Regions from separate parts of the Actinophytocola sp. NPDC049390 genome, predicted to be linked through region 3. Evidence: riboswitches for the same ligand, from Rfam matches in the RefSeq annotation. Region 3 holds a riboswitch; each other region holds the start of a gene.
What was found. A riboswitch is a leader RNA that binds a small molecule or an ion and turns the genes downstream of it on or off. The one in region 3 is predicted to bind S-adenosylmethionine.
Positions count from the first base shown of each region.

Region 1 (5,695 bases), on a different contig from region 3:
CCGCTACCTGCTCAGCCGGGCGCCGGAGAGCACGGTGTTCGTGCTGAGCGGCGCCGCGATGATCCGCTTCCTGCGCGCCACCACGTCGCTGGCGAGGAGGCTGGCCCCGTCCATCGTGGTGGTCGAGGACGTGGACCTGATCGCCAAGGACCGCACGATGTCGATGGACGGCAACCCGGTCCTGTTCGAGCTGCTGAACGAGATGGACGGCATCGGCTCGGAAGCGGATGTGACCTTCGTCCTGACCACCAACCGCGTGGAGGCGATGGAGCGGGCCCTCACGGAGCGGCCGGGCCGCATCGACCTGGCTGTCGAGGTCCCGAAGCCGGACGCCGAGTGCCGGGAACGCCTGCTCCGCCTGTACGCGCGGGCGACGACGCTGAACCTGCCCCGCGCGGACGAGGTCGTCGCGGCGACCGAGGGCGTGACGGCGAGCTTCATCAAGGAACTGGTCCGCCGAGCGGTCCTCGAGCAGGTCGAGGCGGGCAGCGAGGAGATGACGGAGGCGACGCTGAGCACGGCGCTGGCGGGGCTGATGGACGAGCGGCAGGCGCTGACCAGGAGCATCCTGGGAGGCCACTGAGGGCCCCTGGTAGTCTCACGGGGTCGTGCCCGTGTGGCATTCCGCCCAGGAGGAAGCCCGCCGTCACAGGTGGGGTCACCGCAGATGCGGCCACGACTTCCGTGATCGACATCGAGGAGCAGTCCCCTATGGCCAACATCAAGTCCCAGATCAAGCGGATCAAGACGAACGAGAAGGCGCGTCAGCGCAACAAGTCCGTCAAGTCCTCGGTGAAGACCGCGATCCGCAAGTTCCGCGAGGCCGCCGACGCCGGTGACAAGGCGAAGGCCGCGGAGCTCCTGCAGGATGCCAGCCGCAAGCTCGACAAGGCGGCCAGCAAGGGCGTGATCCACACCAACCAGGCGGCGAACAAGAAGTCCGCCATGGCGAAGCGCGCGAACGCGCTCTGACCCAGAGCACGAAGGGCGCGTCGGCACCGGCCGGCGCGCCCTTTTTCGTGCACCGAGTCGTCGGCGCTTGACCTGCACAAACGCCCGGTTCAGGCCCGGCGGCGGGCCTCCGCCAGCCTCAGCACGGCCCGCTCCAGGGCGTAGCCCGCGTCGACCGCGACACCCTTCACGTCCGCGTTGACGTCCGCCACCACCTGCATGGCCATGACCAGGCCGGCCGGGTGCCAGCCACGTGACTGGGCCAGCGCCTTGCGCACCTTCCAGGCGGGCATTCCCAGCTCGCTCGACAGCCGGAACGGGTCCGCACGTCCCGCGCCCGCCACCTTGGCCACCGTGCGCACCGCGTCCGCCAGCGCGTCGGCCACGAGCACGTGCGGCACGCCCAGCTGCATCGCCCAGCGCAGCATCTCCAGCGCGCCGGTCACGTCGCCGGTGACGGCCTTCTCCGCGACCGCGAACCCCGTCACGTCCGCGCGGCCACGGTGGTAGCGGCGGATCGCCTCGACGGTGACCTGCCCGTTCGTGTCCGCGACCAGCTGTGCGGCCGCCGCCGCCAGCTCCCGGAGATCGGACCCGACGGACTCGATCAGCTCGCGGACCGCATCCATGTCCGTCTTGCCTCCGGCACGACGGACCTCGTTGCGGACGAACGCCTCCCGGTCACCCGGCTTGGTGATCTTCGGACACTCGACGACCTGGGCGTTCGCCGACTTCAGCGCGGCGATCAGGTCCTTGCCCGGTTTCCGCCCGCCGCCGTTGTGCAGCACCACGAGCTGCACCCCGTCCGCGGGCTCCTTCACGTAGGCGGCGATCGAGGCGGCGATGTCCTTGCCCGCCTCCTGCGCCCCCTCCAGCACGATCACCCGGCGTTCGGCGAACAGCGACGGGCTGACGAGCTCGGCGAGTTCCGGCCCCGTCAGGTCGGTCACCTTCACACGGGTCGTCTCGGCCGTCGGGTCGGCGAGCCGCGCTGCCTCGGCCGCCGCGTGGACAGCCCGTTCGACCAGCAGTTCCTCGTCGCCGAGCACGAGCTGCAGGGCGGACGGGGTCACGGCGGGCGCCTTCACACCGCCATCCTCGCATCACCCGCCGCTGCCGGGTCGGCGGGCACGCCACGACGTCGAGAACGGATGAAACCGCTCTCGAATGATGGACCTCACATTGGCCGAGTCACGGTGTCGTGCCGTAACGTGTCCGGAAGACAACTTCATACCGCTCATCCAGAGGGGCAGAGGGAACGGCCCGAAGAAGCCCCGGCAACCGGCGTCAGCCACATCGATTCGCATCCGCGAGGACGGCGACGACCACGGTGCCAATTCCGACCCGCACGCGGGACAGATGAGGAGAGACCTCGCGATGACGATCACCGCCGACGCCGGCACCACCACGCTCGACCTCGGGCCCGCCCGTGCCCTGACCTGCCGCGAGTGCGGCAACCAGATCCCGCTCGCCGCGGAGTTCGCGTGTGCCGAGTGTTTCGGCCCGCTGGAGGTCTCCTACGAGTTCGGTGACGTCACCCGAGCGGAGATCGAGGCGGGCCCCAAGTCCATCTGGCGCTACCGCGGGCTCCTGCCCGTTCCGTCCGATGTGGACACACACCCCAACACCGAGCCCGGCCTCACCCGGCTCGTCAAGGCCGACCGACTCGCTGCCGCACTCGGTGTGAAGTCGTTGTGGGTCAAGGACGACACCGGCAACCCGACCCACTCCTTCAAGGACCGCGTCGTCGGCGTCGCACTCGCCGCCGCGCGACAGCTCGGTTTCCGGGTGCTCGCGTGCCCGTCGACCGGCAACCTCGCGAACGCGGTCGCCGCGGCCGCCGCCCGCGCGGGATGGGAGTCGGTCGTGCTGATCCCGTCCTCCCTCGAACGGGCGAAGGTGCTGACGACGGCGGTGTACGACGGCGCACTGATCGCCGTCGACGGCAACTACGACGACGTGAACCGTCTCGCCACCGAACTCGCCGCCGAGCACGAGGACTGGGCGTTCGTGAACGTCAATGTCCGGCCGTACTACGCGGAGGGCTCGAAGACCCTCGGCTACGAGGTCGCCGAGCAGCTCGGTTGGCGCCTCCCCGACCAGGTGGTCGTGCCGGTCGCGTCGGGTTCGCAGCTCACCAAGGTGGACAAGGGTTTCCGCGAGCTGGCGGGCCTCGGCCTCGTCGACGACAAGTCCTACCGCGTGTTCGGCGCGCAGGCCACGGGCTGCTCACCGGTCGCCGCCGCGTACAAGGCGGGCCACGACGTGGTGAGGCCGGTGAAGCCGGACACCATCGCCCGTTCCCTCGCGATCGGCGCCCCGGCCGACGGCCCGTACGTCCTCGACGTCGTCCGCCGCACGGGCGGCGCGGTCGAGAACGTGTCCGACGAGGAGGTCGTCGCGGGCATCCGACTGCTGGCCAGGACCGAGGGCATCTTCGCCGAGACCGCCGGTGGCGTCACCGTGGCCACGGCCAAGAAGCTCATCGAGACCGGCCAGCTCGACCCCGACGCCGAGACCGTCCTCCTCATCACCGGTGACGGCCTCAAGACCCTCGACGCTGTACAGGACCAGGTAGGCCCGCGTGCGACGGTGCCGCCGTCCGCGGACGCCGTCCGCCAGGCACTGGCCGACTGAGCCCCACCCTCGACACCCTGCTTCGACGGGCTCCGGCCAGACGCGTGGTCAGAGCCCGTCGAGCAGGTTCCGCAGAAACCCAGGCGCGCCAACGCCGAGCACCAACCCGAGCGCAACGCCCACCGTCGCGTCGACGACGTCGGCACCTGGCTCGTGCACCGCGTGCACCGTGTCCCCACGATCCGATGTGGACAGTCGCGACACCGGTTGGCCGTTGCGCTCCAACCGCGCCCGCCACCGCCTTGTGTGACGCAGCAGGTACTCCCGGCCCGCCACGGTGGCACGGACGTTGAACGTCGCCCGGCGCATCGCACGCCGCCCGCAGTCCAGCGGCACCGGCTGCCCGTCGACCGTCAACGTCACCGCGTGCCGGTCGTTGGGCACGATCCGCGGCGGCCGGGCAAGCCACACGAGCCGTCGTTTCACCGCGTCGGGCAGTTGCAACTGTGCGCTCAACCTCACCACCGCCGGCCACGGCCCGTGCACCGTGACGACGCGCGGATCCCACGCACCCGTCACCGTGAACACGCCGAACCGAGGATCCTGGATCCGGACCACCACCGGTTCAGTGGGCAGGTCCGCACCGAGGATGGCTTTCCGCAGCTTGTCGAACACCCGGCAACGCTAGCCGACCCGCCCCGGCACGCCGTCGCCCATGGCACGGCACGTCCTAGGGAGGTTTCGCGGCCCGCCCAGGCGGCGCCCGCGACGCACCACGGGTGACCGCCTTCGGCCCGGCCTCCGTCGCCACGATCGCGGTGTCCCCGCCCTTGTCGGTCCGCAACACCAGAGCCCCAGTCCGCGCCAGCAGCCGCAGCGTGAACGGGCTGGGATGCCCGTAACGGTTCCCCGCCCCGACACTCACCAGCGCGATCCTCGCCCGTGCCGCCGAGAACAGCTCCGGCGAGGTGTACCGCGAGCCGTGGTGCGGCACCTTGATCACGTCCGCGGACAGGTCCACCCGCGCGTCCAGCAACCGCGCCTGCGCGGACAGCTCCACGTCCCCACTCAGCAACACCCGCCCGGCAGGCGTGGTCGCCCGCAGCACCAACGACGCGTTGTTGATCTCCGTACCGTCCGACTCCGCCCGTGGCATCACCTCCTCCTCATCGGGCGCCAACACCTCGATCACCAGCTCAGGCCATGCCAGCCGCTGCCCAGCGGTCAACTGGACCACCGACACCCCTGCCTCATGTGCCTTGCTCCGTACCTCCTCCCATGCCCAACGCGGCTCCCGGGCCCTGCTGAGCCCCACCGCGCCCACCGCCCGGTCCGCCAGCACCGCGTCCAGCCCACCGACGTGGTCCGCGTGCAGGTGGCTCAGCACCACCAACGGCACCCGCGAGACGTCCAACCGGTCCAGACACCCGTCCAACGGCGCCGCCTCGGGCCCGGTGTCGACCACGACCGCACGACCGGCGTCACCCGTCGCGAGCACCAGCGCGTCACCCTGTCCGACGTCACACGCCACGACCGCCCAACCGTCCGGCGGCCACCCCGGCGCGATCACCCGCAACGGCACCACGACCACCAGCAGCCCGGTCAGCAGCACACCGACGAGCGTCCGCAGCCACCGTCTGCGCAACGCCGCCACCAGCAGGCCGACGCATCCGGCGAGCAGCACCCCGCCGAGCCAGCCGCCCGGCCAACCGATCACCGCACCCGGCACCCCGGACGCGTGCCGGGCGACGAGGATCAGCCATTCCGCCTCCGGACCGGCCACCCGGACCAGCACCTCGGCCGGCCACGAGGTCACCGGCGCGACCACGGCCGCCAGCACGCCGAGCACGGTCGCCGGCGCGACCACCGGCGCGGCCAGCAGGTTCGCGACGACCGCGACGAGGCTGACCTCGCCCGCGAACCCAGCCACCACCGGCGCCGTCACGAGGTGGGCGGCCGCGGGCACGGCCAGCGCCTCGGCGAGCCCGCGTGGCACACCCCGGGCCGCGAGCCGGTCCGCCCACCTCGGGGCGATCAGCACGAGCCCGCCGGTCGCAAGCACCGACAGCGCGAACCCGATGCTCACGGCCATCGCCGGGTCCCACAGCACCAGCACGATCACCGCGACGGCCAGCGCGGGCAACGCCGCCCGCTGCCGCCCGACGGC
Region 1 covers NZ_JBITMQ010000003.1:54,394-60,088, reverse strand. Annotated here, with positions in the region: gene ACIBVP_RS11230 (AAA family ATPase) at 1-583, shown strand, start outside; gene rpsT (30S ribosomal protein S20) at 712-972, shown strand; gene holA (DNA polymerase III subunit delta) at 1,062-2,039, opposite strand; SAM riboswitch class I at 2,186-2,317, shown strand; gene thrC (threonine synthase) at 2,329-3,588, shown strand; gene ACIBVP_RS11210 (hypothetical protein) at 3,637-4,203, opposite strand; gene ACIBVP_RS11205 (DNA internalization-related competence protein ComEC/Rec2) at 4,259-5,695, opposite strand, start outside.
Region 1: linked by a shared signal. The riboswitch ahead of thrC (threonine synthase) and the one ahead of ACIBVP_RS23870 (aminotransferase class V-fold PLP-dependent enzyme) in region 3 are both predicted to bind S-adenosylmethionine.

Region 2 (5,695 bases), on a different contig from region 3:
GCGCAACCTGCCTGTCGCCGTTACTGTCCCGTGACCGTACCCCGGGACGAGGTGGTCCAGGGGGCGCCCGCGGTGAGGCCGGTGCAATGTCGGGGACCGGTGGCCAGCCACGGGAAGTCGCAACAACGGAGTGGTTCGCTACGCAAGCTCCGCTCAGACGAAAGCGCGTATGCCGCGCAGTAGATGGGCTCGGCTACGGCCTTCTGGAGGTATCGACCCAGTGACTGGTTCCGGAAACAGACCGGTCGGTAACGGCTTCGCCGACACCGACTGGTTCACCCCGGTCGACACGAACGCCGCTGTGAGCACCGCGGTCCTCGACCTCGAGGACTCGGACTTCCGCAAGTGGCGTGCGGAGTTCCCCGACTTCCACGACCTGCCGGACGTTGACGAGAACGCCTACTCCGGCACCCTGGCGATCACGGACCACGATGTCCGGCTCGCGCTCGGTCCGCAGGCCGACGAGCTCATGGCGGCGGCCGACGTCGACGTCGACGAGCTCATCCGGCTGATCAACGCCGAGACCACCGTTCTCCCCGTCATCCCGGACGAAGCGTCCGGTGGACGTGCGTACGCGCTGCCGCTGACCGAGACCGACGAGGCCCCGCCCGAGGTCGTCACCGGTATCAAGCGCTGGAAGAAGACGGTCCTCAAGGCCACCATCGCCTCGATCCTGGTGTCGCTGATCGGCGGCGGCGCCGCGGCGATCGCGATGAACAAGTCCGTCACCGTCGACATCGACGGCGAGGCACACCAGGTCAGCACGTACGCCGACACGGTCGGCGAGGTGCTCGAGGACGAGGGCATCAAGGTCGGTTCCCACGACGCCCTCTCCCCATCCCCCTCCGCCGCGATCAACGACGACGGCAAGATCGTCCTCCAGCGCGGCCGCCAGCTGCACCTGACCATCGACGGTGAGAAGCGGGACCTGTGGGTTCGCTCCACCACGGTCGGCGAGGCGCTGCAGCAGCTGAACCTCTCGGTCGAGGGCGCGAAGCTCTCCCACGACAAGAACGACGAGATCCCCCTCAACGGGATGGCTCTCGAGATCAAGACCCTCAAGAACATCACGCTCTTCGACGGCGGCAACGCCCCGAAGGCGATGCAGACCACCGCGGTCACCGCCAGTGAGCTGCTGGCCGACCTCAAGCTGTCCCTCGGCCCGGACGACACCATCTCCCCGGCCCAGGACCTGAAGATCACCGACGGCGCCGAGGTCCGCATCACGCGCAACGGCGTCACGGTCGTCAACAAGACCGAGAAGATCGAGCCGCCGGTCGAGGAGGTCGAGGACCCCAACGCCCTCGAGGGCACCGAGACCGTCGTCGAACCGGGTGTCGCCGGCGAGCGCATCGCGACCTACCGGATCACGGTCAAGAACGGCAAGGAAATCGCTCGCGAGGAGATCGGCTCGAAGGTCACCAAGAAGCCGGAGCCGAAGATCGTCAAGGTCGGCACCAAGCAGCCCCCGCAGCCCGTCATCTCCGACGCCGCGGTGTGGGACCAGCTGGCCTTCTGCGAGTCGACCGGCAACTGGTCGATCAACACCGGCAACGGCTTCTACGGTGGTCTCCAGTTCGACAAGCAGACGTGGGACGCCTACGGCGGCACGCAGTACGCGTCCTACCCGCACGAGGCCAGCCGCGAGGAGCAGATCGCGATCGCGACGAAGCTCCGCGACGACCGTGGCGGCTACGGCGCGTGGCCGCACTGCTCGGAAAAGCTCGGTCTGCCGCGGTAGAACCCGGTTCCCCAGCTGTGGGCCGGCTCCTGTTCGGGGAGCCGGCCCACAGTCGTGTTCGGGGTGGCCTCCGGCCCCCGGAACCCAGCGTAACGGCGGGGACCGACAGGAACGGCCGACAGCGGCGGAGCCTGTGGACAACGTGCCGGCCTGTGGACAACCGCCGCTTCACTCGGCAGGAATGTCGGTCCCCCGTGGAAGACTGGACACCGGGGGCCGGAGGCCGCCCCCACCTGGCTACGCTCGCCGGGTGACCGAGGCCGACGTGAGCGCGCTCCTCGGCCCCGCCGACATCCGGCGGCTGGCCGCGGAACTGGACGTCCGCCCCACGAAGAAGCTCGGCCAGAACTTCGTCCACGACCCCAACACGGTCCGCCGCATCGTCGCCGCAGCCGGGGTCGGGCCCGACGACACCGTCCTCGAGGTCGGCCCCGGCCTCGGGTCGCTCACCCTCGCGCTCCTGCCCGCCGTGCGCCGCGTGGTGGCCGTCGAGATCGACCCCGTCCTCGCCGAACGCCTCCCGCGAACCGTCGGCGAACGCGCACCGGACATCGCGGACCGGCTCACGGTCGTCAACGCCGACGCGCTCCGGACCACCGCCGCCGACCTCCACGGCCCGACGGCCCTCGTCGCGAACCTGCCCTACAACGTCTCGGTGCCGGTCGTCCTGCACCTGCTGGCCGAGCTGCCGACCATGACCCGCGCGCTCGTCATGGTCCAGGCCGAGGTCGCCGACCGCATGGCGGCGGGCCCCGGCTCCAAGGTCTACGGCGTGCCGAGCGTCAAGATCGCCTGGTACGCCGAGGCGCGCCGGGTCGCGACCGTGCCGCGCAGCGTCTTCTGGCCGGTGCCCAACGTCGACTCCGCGCTCGTCCTCCTCACCCGCCGCGAGCAGCCCGCGGGTGACCGGCAAGCCGTGTTCGGCGTCGTCGACGCCGCGTTCGCGCAGCGCCGCAAGACGCTGCGGGCGGCGCTCGCCACGTGGGCCGGGTCGGCCGACCGCGCGGCGCGGATCCTGGCCGAGGCCGGGATCGAGCCGACATCGCGCGGCGAAACACTGTCGGTGGACGACTATTCCGCCATCGCCGAGTCCGCACGTAAGGTCCGGCCGTAAGGGATGTGATCTGCCGGATATACGGACTCAAATCCAGGTCCGGCGGTTGCAATCCGGTGGGCATGTCAGGTGTACTACTTAGCGGTATTCCATCCCGAGCGGCCGAGAGACCTGGCTCTGTGACGCCGCAGCAACCACCCGTCGCGGGCAGGTGCTACCGCCAGGAGCGATGGAGGAGTGAGAACGGTGCAGATCCTCACCACCAGGCGAGTCATCGACCAGTGTCGTCGCACGGTCACAGGCTGTCGTCGCATGCGCTCAACCCGCTGAAGCTGATTCGAGCCATCCGACTTCGCTGAGCCCCACCGCCGGGGCCACTCACCTACACGCGCGAGCTGGGGTTCGCGCGCGCCTGGACTGGAGCACATCGTGATCACCGTCGAGAACCTGACCAAGTCGTTCCGAAGTACAACCGGCGCCGTCGTCGCGCTGGATGACATCAACCTGGACGTGCGTGCCGGCGTCATCGCCGGCGTCGTCGGACCGTCGGGGTCCGGCAAGTCCACCCTCGCCCGCGTGCTCGCGCTCCGCGAGCGCCCCGACAGCGGCGTGTTCCGCCTCGACGGGCTGAACACCGCGGCACTCGACCAGCGCAGCTTCCGCGCCGCGCGCGCCCGCATCGGTCTCGTCCCAGCCGGTGACTCGCTCCTCCCGCAGCGCACCGCGGCCGGCAACATCGCGCTGCCGCTCGAGCAGGTCGGCATGGAGGGCCCGCGCCGCCGTGAGCGGGTCGGCAAGCTGCTCGACCTGATCGGCCTCACCGACAAGGCCGCCACCTACCCCGACCAGCTCACCGCCGGTCAGCGGCAGCGGATCGCGATCGCGCGTGCCCTCGTCGGCGAGCCGACCGTCGTGCTGGCCGACGACCCGACGAGCGGGCTCGACGCCACCGGCGCCGCCGGTGTGCTGGCCGTGCTGGACCGCGCCCGCGGCGAGCTGGGCACGACCGTGCTCGTCACCACCTCGGACGCGACGGTGGTCCGCAAGATCGCCGACGACGTCGCCGTGCTCGAGGACGGCCGCGTCATCGAACAGGGCAGGCTGCTCGAGCTCGTGGCGAACCAGGACAGCCAGGTGGCGCGGTCGGTGCTGCCCGCGATCGAGACGACCGCGCCCGGCGACGCCGACGTGGTGCTGGTGGGCTTCGCGTCGATCGGCGCGCTGCTGCCGGAGGCCGGGAGCCGGTTCGGCATCGACATCGCGGTGGCCGGTGGTGGCGTGACCAAGATCGGCGAGACGCCGGTCGCGCGGTTCCGGCTCGGCATCACCGGTGACCGGGTGGACGCGGCGCTCGGCTGGCTGACCGAGCGGGGCGCGTACGTCCAGCGGGCCCTCACCGGACCGCGCGCGGTCGCCGCCGCGTCGGCCGCGTAACGGCCGGTCGGGGCGGGCCGTACGCTTGATTGCGTGCTTGCGGTTGTGCCCCGCCCCGTGACCGTCCGGGTCCCGTCGAAGGTGAACCTGCACCTCGCGGTAGGCGACCTGCGCAGGGACGGTTTCCACGAACTGACGACCGTCTTCCAGTCGCTGTCGCTCACCGACGAGGTGACGGTCGCCGTCGCCGACGAACCCGGTGTCGAGGTCCAGGGTGAGGGCGCGGCCGCGGTCCCGACCAACGGCGCGAACCTCGCGTGGCGTGCCGTGGAGGAGCTGGCGCGGTACGTCGGCCGGGACGTCGGCGAGCTGAAGGTCCGCGTGATGATCCGCAAGGGCATCCCGGTGTCCGGCGGCATGGCGGGCGGCAGCGCCGACGCGGCGGCCACCCTCGTGGGCCTCGCGAACCTGTGGAAACTGGAGATCGGCCGCGACGAGCTGGCCGGGATCGCGGCCAACCTCGGCAGCGACGTGCCGTTCATGCTGCACGGCGGCACCGCGCTGGGCACCGGCCGCGGCGAGTCGATCGTGCCGGTGCTGACGCGGCACACCTTCCACTGGGTGCTCGCGTTCGCGCGCGGCGGACTGGCGACGCCGAAGGTGTACGGGGAACTGGACCGGTTGCGGGCCGAGGGGGAGCCGCCGCGCATCGGTGAGGTCGAGCCGGTGCTGGAGGCGCTCGCGTCCGGTGATCCGCGGCAGCTGGCCCTGCTGCTCGGGAACGACCTGCAGGCGGCGGCGGTGTCGTTGCGGCCGGGGTTGCGGCGGACGTTACGGGCGGGCGTGGCGGCGGGCGCGTTGGCGGGCACGGTGTCGGGGTCCGGGCCGACGTGCGCGTTCCTGTGCGCGGACGCCGACGACGCGTTGCGGGTGGCGGCGGAGCTGTCGGGCGCGGGGGTCTGCCGGACAGTTCGAGTGGTCCACGGCCCGGTCCCGGGAGCGAGAGTGATCGGCGGCGACGACGAACCCCGCTCCGCGCCGCCTCAGGTGCACGCGTGAGCAGTTGTCCACAGGTGGGCTGGTTGTCCACAGGTGACCGCTCGCGGTCCGGTTTTGTCGGTAGGTGCCGGTAGGCTGGCATGGCGGGTGGCCCCCGGGATCGGGTGGGGGTTGAGGTTACGTACTGGGGGATTGTTTTCGCTGGTCAGCAGGGGTTTTGGTGGCCTCTGCTTGGGGTGGTGTCCTCGCCGGACGGGCTGATCTCGGGGAGGGGGCCTGCCAAATTGGGCTTGTTGAGATAGGGCAGGCAGGCCGTCTTTGTGGGGTTGTGCACGTGGCTCGGGCCGGGCGCTGACTAGGCCGGGGTTGTGGGCGGGTGACGTGGTCCTGACTCGGCTCGGTAACGTTGCCGTTCGTGGTCAACCTGGTCAATCTCGAGGCGGTCGCCAAGAGTTACGGTGTGCGGCCGTTGCTCGACGGTGTCTCCCTCGGGGTGGGGGCCGGTGACCGCATCGGTGTCGTGGGGC
Region 2 covers NZ_JBITMQ010000011.1:82,770-88,464, forward strand. Annotated here, with positions in the region: gene ACIBVP_RS28325 (transglycosylase family protein) at 221-1,741, shown strand; gene rsmA (16S rRNA (adenine(1518)-N(6)/adenine(1519)-N(6))-dimethyltransferase RsmA) at 2,007-2,855, shown strand; SAM riboswitch class I at 2,942-3,031, shown strand; gene ACIBVP_RS28335 (methionine ABC transporter ATP-binding protein) at 3,225-4,229, shown strand; gene ACIBVP_RS28340 (4-(cytidine 5'-diphospho)-2-C-methyl-D-erythritol kinase) at 4,263-5,228, shown strand; gene ACIBVP_RS28345 (ABC-F family ATP-binding cassette domain-containing protein) at 5,584-5,695, shown strand, end outside.
Region 2: linked by a shared signal. The riboswitch ahead of ACIBVP_RS28335 (methionine ABC transporter ATP-binding protein) and the one ahead of ACIBVP_RS23870 (aminotransferase class V-fold PLP-dependent enzyme) in region 3 are both predicted to bind S-adenosylmethionine.

Region 3 (5,695 bases):
GGTCGAGCCGGTAGGTTCGTTCGTCGGGATTTTCCACTTCGTGGATCGAATGTCAGACACAGCGGCGGTCAGGAGGAAGGTGTGGCCCAGGAGCTTTCGGTGGTGCTCGGGGCCGTCGCCGCTGTCCTGCTGATCTCCGTGCTCGCGGTGCGGGTGTCGGTGCGGCTGGGGTTCCCGTCGCTCGTGCTCTACCTGGCGATCGGCGTCCTGCTCGGCGAGGCCGGCATCGGCATCGAGTTCGAGAACGCGTCGCTCACCGAGTCGCTCGGCCTCGCGGCGCTCGTGCTGATCCTGACCGAGGGCGGGCTGACCACGCGCTGGTCGGACGTGCGGGCCTCGTTCTGGCCGGGGGTCGTGCTGTCCACTGTGGCCGTGGCGGTGAGCATCGCGGTCACCGGCGCCGCGCTGCACTGGATCCTCGGGCTCGACTGGCGGATCGCGTTCCTGTGGGGCGCGGTCCTCGCGTCCACCGACGCGGCCGCCGTGTTCAGCGTGCTGCGCAACATCTCCGTCGGCAGACGGCTGGTCGGGGCGCTGGAGCTGGAGTCCGGCATGAACGACGCGGCCGCCTACCTCGTGGTGGTGCTGCTGGCGTCCGGCGGCAGCGCGTCGTGGACCGATCCGCTGCTCGCCGTGTACGAGCTGGTGGTCGGCGGGCTGATCGGGGTGGCCCTGGGCTGGGTCGGCGCGCACGCGTTGCGCCGGTCGGCGCTGCCCGCGACGGGTCTCTATCCACTCGCGACGGTCGCGGTCTCGGTGCTGGCGTTCTCCTCGGGGGCGTTCGTGCACGCGTCCGGCCTGCTCGCCGCGTACCTCGCGGCGCTCGTGCTGGGCAACGCGAAGCTCCCGCACCGCAACGACACGCTGTCGTTCGCCGAGGGGCTCGGCTGGCTGTCGCAGATCGGCCTGTTCGTCCTGCTGGGACTGTTCATGTCGCCGAACCGGCTGCTGGACGCGGTGGTGCCGGGTCTCGTCGCCGGTCTCGTGGTCACGTTCCTCGCCCGGCCCATCTCGGTCGCGGTGTCGCTGACCCCGTTCCGCGTGCCGTGGCGCGAGCAGGCGTTCCTGTCGTGGGCCGGCCTGCGCGGTGCCGTGCCGATCGTGCTGGCGATGATCCCGCTCACCGAGGGCGTGCCGGGCGCGGAACGGCTCGTCGACGCGGTGTTCGTGCTGGTCATCGTGCTGACGATCGTCCAGGGCAGCACCCTGCCGTTGATCGCCCGGTGGCTCGGCCTCGCGAAGACGGGGGAGACCCGCGAGGTCGACGTCGACGCGGCGCCGCTCGACGAGCTGGGTGCCGTGCTGCTGACGTTCACCGTGCCGAAGGGCTCCAAGATGCACGGTGTCTACCTGACCGAGCTGCGCCTCCCGGCGGGCGCGACCGTGAGCCTGCTGGTCCGCGACGGCGTCGGCCACACCCCCGGCCCGTCGACCCGCGTGCAGGAACACGACCAGCTGCTGGTCGTGGCCACCGAACAGGTCCGCTCCGCCACCGAACGCCGCATCCGCGCCGTCGACCGCGCGGGCCGCTTCGCCCGCTGGCGCGGCGAAACCGGCGAGGACTAGGTGTGGTGTCCAGGTACGTCGCCGACGGCCGCGTGGATCTGACCCGGTCAGAACACCTGCGTCACGGCGGCTTTCAGCTTCGCGCCGGGCGGAGTGGACACCATTTCTTCGGTTGCCGAGTACTCATACTGCGAAAGCAGGGTGAAACGGCTGACGAACGGATCGTCGGTGCCCGTGAGGCTGTACACGACGGTGTACGGACCATCCCCGTCGTAGATCGTGTCGCCGTTGTAGGCGACGCTGATCCGGAACGTCACGTTGCATCCCGCGCTGCCGTAGCACTGCTGTTCGAGAACCTGTACCTCCAGTTCGAAGTCCTCCGGCTTCGGGACGTACGGCGTGCGCGTGTACGTCGTCGTTGTCGTCGTGGTGGTCTCGGTGTCACGGGTGGCGGCGAATGCCTCCGGGCTGTCGCCGGTCGCGGCGGGTTTGTCCGCCCCACCGACCAGAACCACGATGACCGCCGCGGCGGCAACGACGACGGCGACGACCCCGATCGCGGCGAGAGGTACGCGACTCCGCCTCGGTCGAGGCGGGACCGGCACGTACGGTGGCGGGATTTCCGGATTCGGGTGACTCATGGTCAGCAGTTCGCCGCGGCAGGGCGAAACGTTGCCCGATGACCTGGAACTGTCCTGTTCGTACGAGCGGTCAGTCTGTGAGCATGCTGATCTGCCGCATCTTGTTCGTCGCGTCCAGGGCGGCCACCTTGTACGACTCCGCCAGCGTCGGGTAGTTGAACACCGTGTCGACGAGGTAGTCGACCGTGCCGCCGCAGCCCATCACGGCCTGTCCGATGTGGACCAGCTCGGTCGCGTTGGTGCCGAACACGTGCACGCCCAGCAGTGACCGGTCCTCGGGGGACACCAGCAGCTTCAGCACCCCGTACGAGTCGCCGATGATCTGGCCGCGCGCCAGCTCGCGGTACCGGGACACGCCGACCTCGAACGGCACCCGCTGCTCGGTCAGCTCGTCCTCGGTCCGCCCGATGTAGCTGATCTCCGGGATGGTGTAGATCCCGATCGGCTGCAGTTCGTGCATCTCGTGCGCCGGCTCGCCGCACGCGTGGTGCGCCGCCAGCCTGCCCTGCTCCATGGACGTCGCCGCGAGCGCGGGGAAGCCGATCACGTCGCCGACGGCGTAGATGTTGTCCACCTCGGTGCGGAACGACGAGTCCACGGTGATCCGGCCGCGCTTGTCCGCGGTCAGGCCCGCCGCGGCGAGGTCCAGCCCGTCGGTCACGCCCTGCCGCCCCGCCGAGTACATGACCGTGTCCGCGGGGATCTTCTTGCCGCTCGCCAGGACCGCGACCGTCCCCTTCTCGTACCGCTCGACCGCGGTCACCGTCTCGCCGAAGCGGAACGTCACCGCGAGGTCCCGCAGCTGGTACTTGAGCGCCTCCACGACCTCGGTGTCGACGAACTCCAGCATCCGCATCCGCTGCTCGATCACCGTCACCTTGGTGCCGAGCGCGGCGAACATCGACGCGTACTCGATGCCGATCACACCCGCGCCGACCACGATCATCGAGCGGGGGATCCGTTCCAGGCCGAGGATCCCGTCCGAGTCCACGATGGTCTGGTCGTCGAACGCCACAGTGGATGGCCGAGCCGGGCGGGTGCCGGTGGCGATCACGATCTTCTCCGCGGTGACCTTGCGTTCCTGGCCGGTGCCGTCGACCACCTGCACCGTGTGCCGGTCCACGAACCGGCCCAGGCCGGGCAGCAGGTCCACGTCGTTGCGGGCCAGCTGGCTGCGGATCACGTCCACCTCGCGACCGATCACGTGCGACGTCCGCGCGGTCAGGTCACCGATGGTGATGTCCTCCTTGACGCGGTAGCTCTGCCCGTACAGCTCCCGCTGCGACATGCCGGTCAGGTACAGCACCGCCTCGCGCAGCGTCTTCGACGGGATCGTGCCCGTCTGGATGCAGACGCCGCCGATCATGTTGCGCCGCTCGATCAACGCGACGGACGCGCCGAGCTTCGCCGCGGCGATCGCCGCCTTCTGACCGCCCGGACCCGATCCCAGCACCAGCACGTCGTAGTCAGCCATGCGGCACAGTCTGGCAAGGGTCACATCCGTTGGACAGCCGAACCGAACATCGGCTACCTTTTCTTCACGAAGGTCATGAGTGTCAGCTGCAGTTGACTCTGCCAAGCCCCGGCTTGCTGACCGGCAACCCTCCAACCGCGGTGGGGTGCCCCGGGTGAGGACCAGGCCCGCCGCGCAGCGCGGACGGGCAAGCGCGGGCCCCTGGGGAACGGGGTCCCCGACCCAGGAGGCGCCCGACAGTGTCAACGCTCACTCCGCAAGCTCCGTTCGGAACGCTCGCGATCCCCCACGCCCGAGCCGCGGTCGAAGCACCGAGGCCGAACCTGCCGTCCGTCGCGGGCAGCGGGCTCACCGTGCCGCTCACCGACGGCACACAGGTCCAGTACGCCAACCTCGACCACGCCGCCAGCGCGCCCTGTCTCGACGCGGTCCAGCGGGCCGTCGACGAGTTCCTGCCCTGGTACGCCAGCGTGCACCGGGGCGCCGGGTTCGCCTCGCAGGTGTCCACGAAGGTCTACGAGCGCGCCCGTGGCGTGGTCCGCGCGTTCGTCGGCGCCCGCCGCACCGACGAGGTGATCTTCACCCGCAACACCACCGACGCGCTGAACCTGCTCGCCAGGGCGCTTCCGAAGAACACCTCGGTGATCGTCTTCGACACCGACCACCACGCCGCGCTCCTGCCGTGGCGCGGCCCCAACGTGTACCGGGTGACCCCGACCGCGAACGTGGAGCGCGACCTCGACGAGGCGCTCGCCGCCACGCCGACCGGCCCTCGGCTCGTCGTGGTCACCGGCGCCGCGAACGTCACCGGTGAGCTGTGGCCCGTCGCGCGGCTCGCCGCCGTCGCCCGCCGCCACGGCGCCCGGGTCGTGCTCGACGCCGCGCAGCTCGCGCCGCACCGGCCGGTCGACGTCACCGAGGCCGACGTCGACTACGTGGTCCTTTCCGGGCACAAGCTGTACGCCCCGTTCGGCGCCGGCGCCCTCGTCGGGCGGGCCGACTGGCTGCGGGCCGCGCACCCGTACCTCGCGGGCGGCGGCGCGACGCGCCTGGTCACCGACCGTGCCGTGTCGTGGAACTTCGGGCCGGAGCGGCACGAGGCCGGGTCGCCGAACGTAGTCGGCGCGTACGCGCTGGCGGTCGCCTGCCGGACGCTGGGCGCGGCGTGGGACGCGGTGGTCGCGCACGAGGAGGAGCTGCTCGACCGCCTGCGTACCGGGCTCGCGAGCATCCCGGGCGTCCGGCAGCTGTCGATCCTCGGTGACGACAACCCGCGCGTCGGCGTCGTCAGCTTCACCGTCGACGGCCACGACCCCGGCCTTGTCGCCGCGTACCTGTCGGCCGAGCACGGCATCGGCGTGCGGGACGGCGCGTTCTGCGCGCACATCGCGGTCAGCAGGCTCACCACGGGGCGCGCGCTGCGGGCGAGCCTCGGGCTCGGCAGCACCGCCGAGCACGTCGACCGCCTGCTCACCGCGTTGCGGCGGCTGGTCACCGACGGCACCGCGGAGCGCTACGAGCTGGTCGACGGCAGGTACGCGCCGGTCGGGGACACCCGGCCCCTGCCAGCCTTCCTGTCCGGTCTGTGAACAGACCATGGACAATGACTGAGTGACTGACGAGCCGAGAACCGATCCCGAGACCGCGGAGCCACCCGTGGCGCCGCTGCCACCGAGGAAGGTGTGGCTCGTCGCGGCCGTCGCTCCGGTCGTGCTGGTCATCGACCAGATCACCAAGCAGCTCGCGCTGGCCGGGCTCGAGCACGAGCAGCCCGTCCGGGTGCTCGGCGGCCTGTTCTACCTGCAGATCGTGCGCAACCCGGGTGCCGCCTGGGGCATGGCGACCGGCATGACGTGGGTGCTGACGCTCATCGCGCTCGCAGTGGTCATCGGCATCATCTGGGTGATGCCGAAGCTGCGGTCCACCGGCTGGGCCATCGGTCTCGCGCTGGTGCTCGCCGGCGCGCTCGGCAACCTCCTCGACCGGTTCTTCCGCGCGCCCGGCGCCATGCACGGCCACGTCGTGGACTTCCTGTCCCCGTTCGCGCCCAACGGCGAGGCGTTCCCCGTGTTCA
Region 3 covers NZ_JBITMQ010000008.1:283,876-289,570, forward strand. Annotated here, with positions in the region: gene ACIBVP_RS23855 (potassium/proton antiporter) at 82-1,566, shown strand; gene ACIBVP_RS23860 (hypothetical protein) at 1,614-2,147, opposite strand; gene sthA (Si-specific NAD(P)(+) transhydrogenase) at 2,218-3,621, opposite strand; SAM riboswitch class IV at 3,693-3,821, shown strand; gene ACIBVP_RS23870 (aminotransferase class V-fold PLP-dependent enzyme) at 3,861-5,210, shown strand; gene lspA (signal peptidase II) at 5,233-5,695, shown strand, end outside.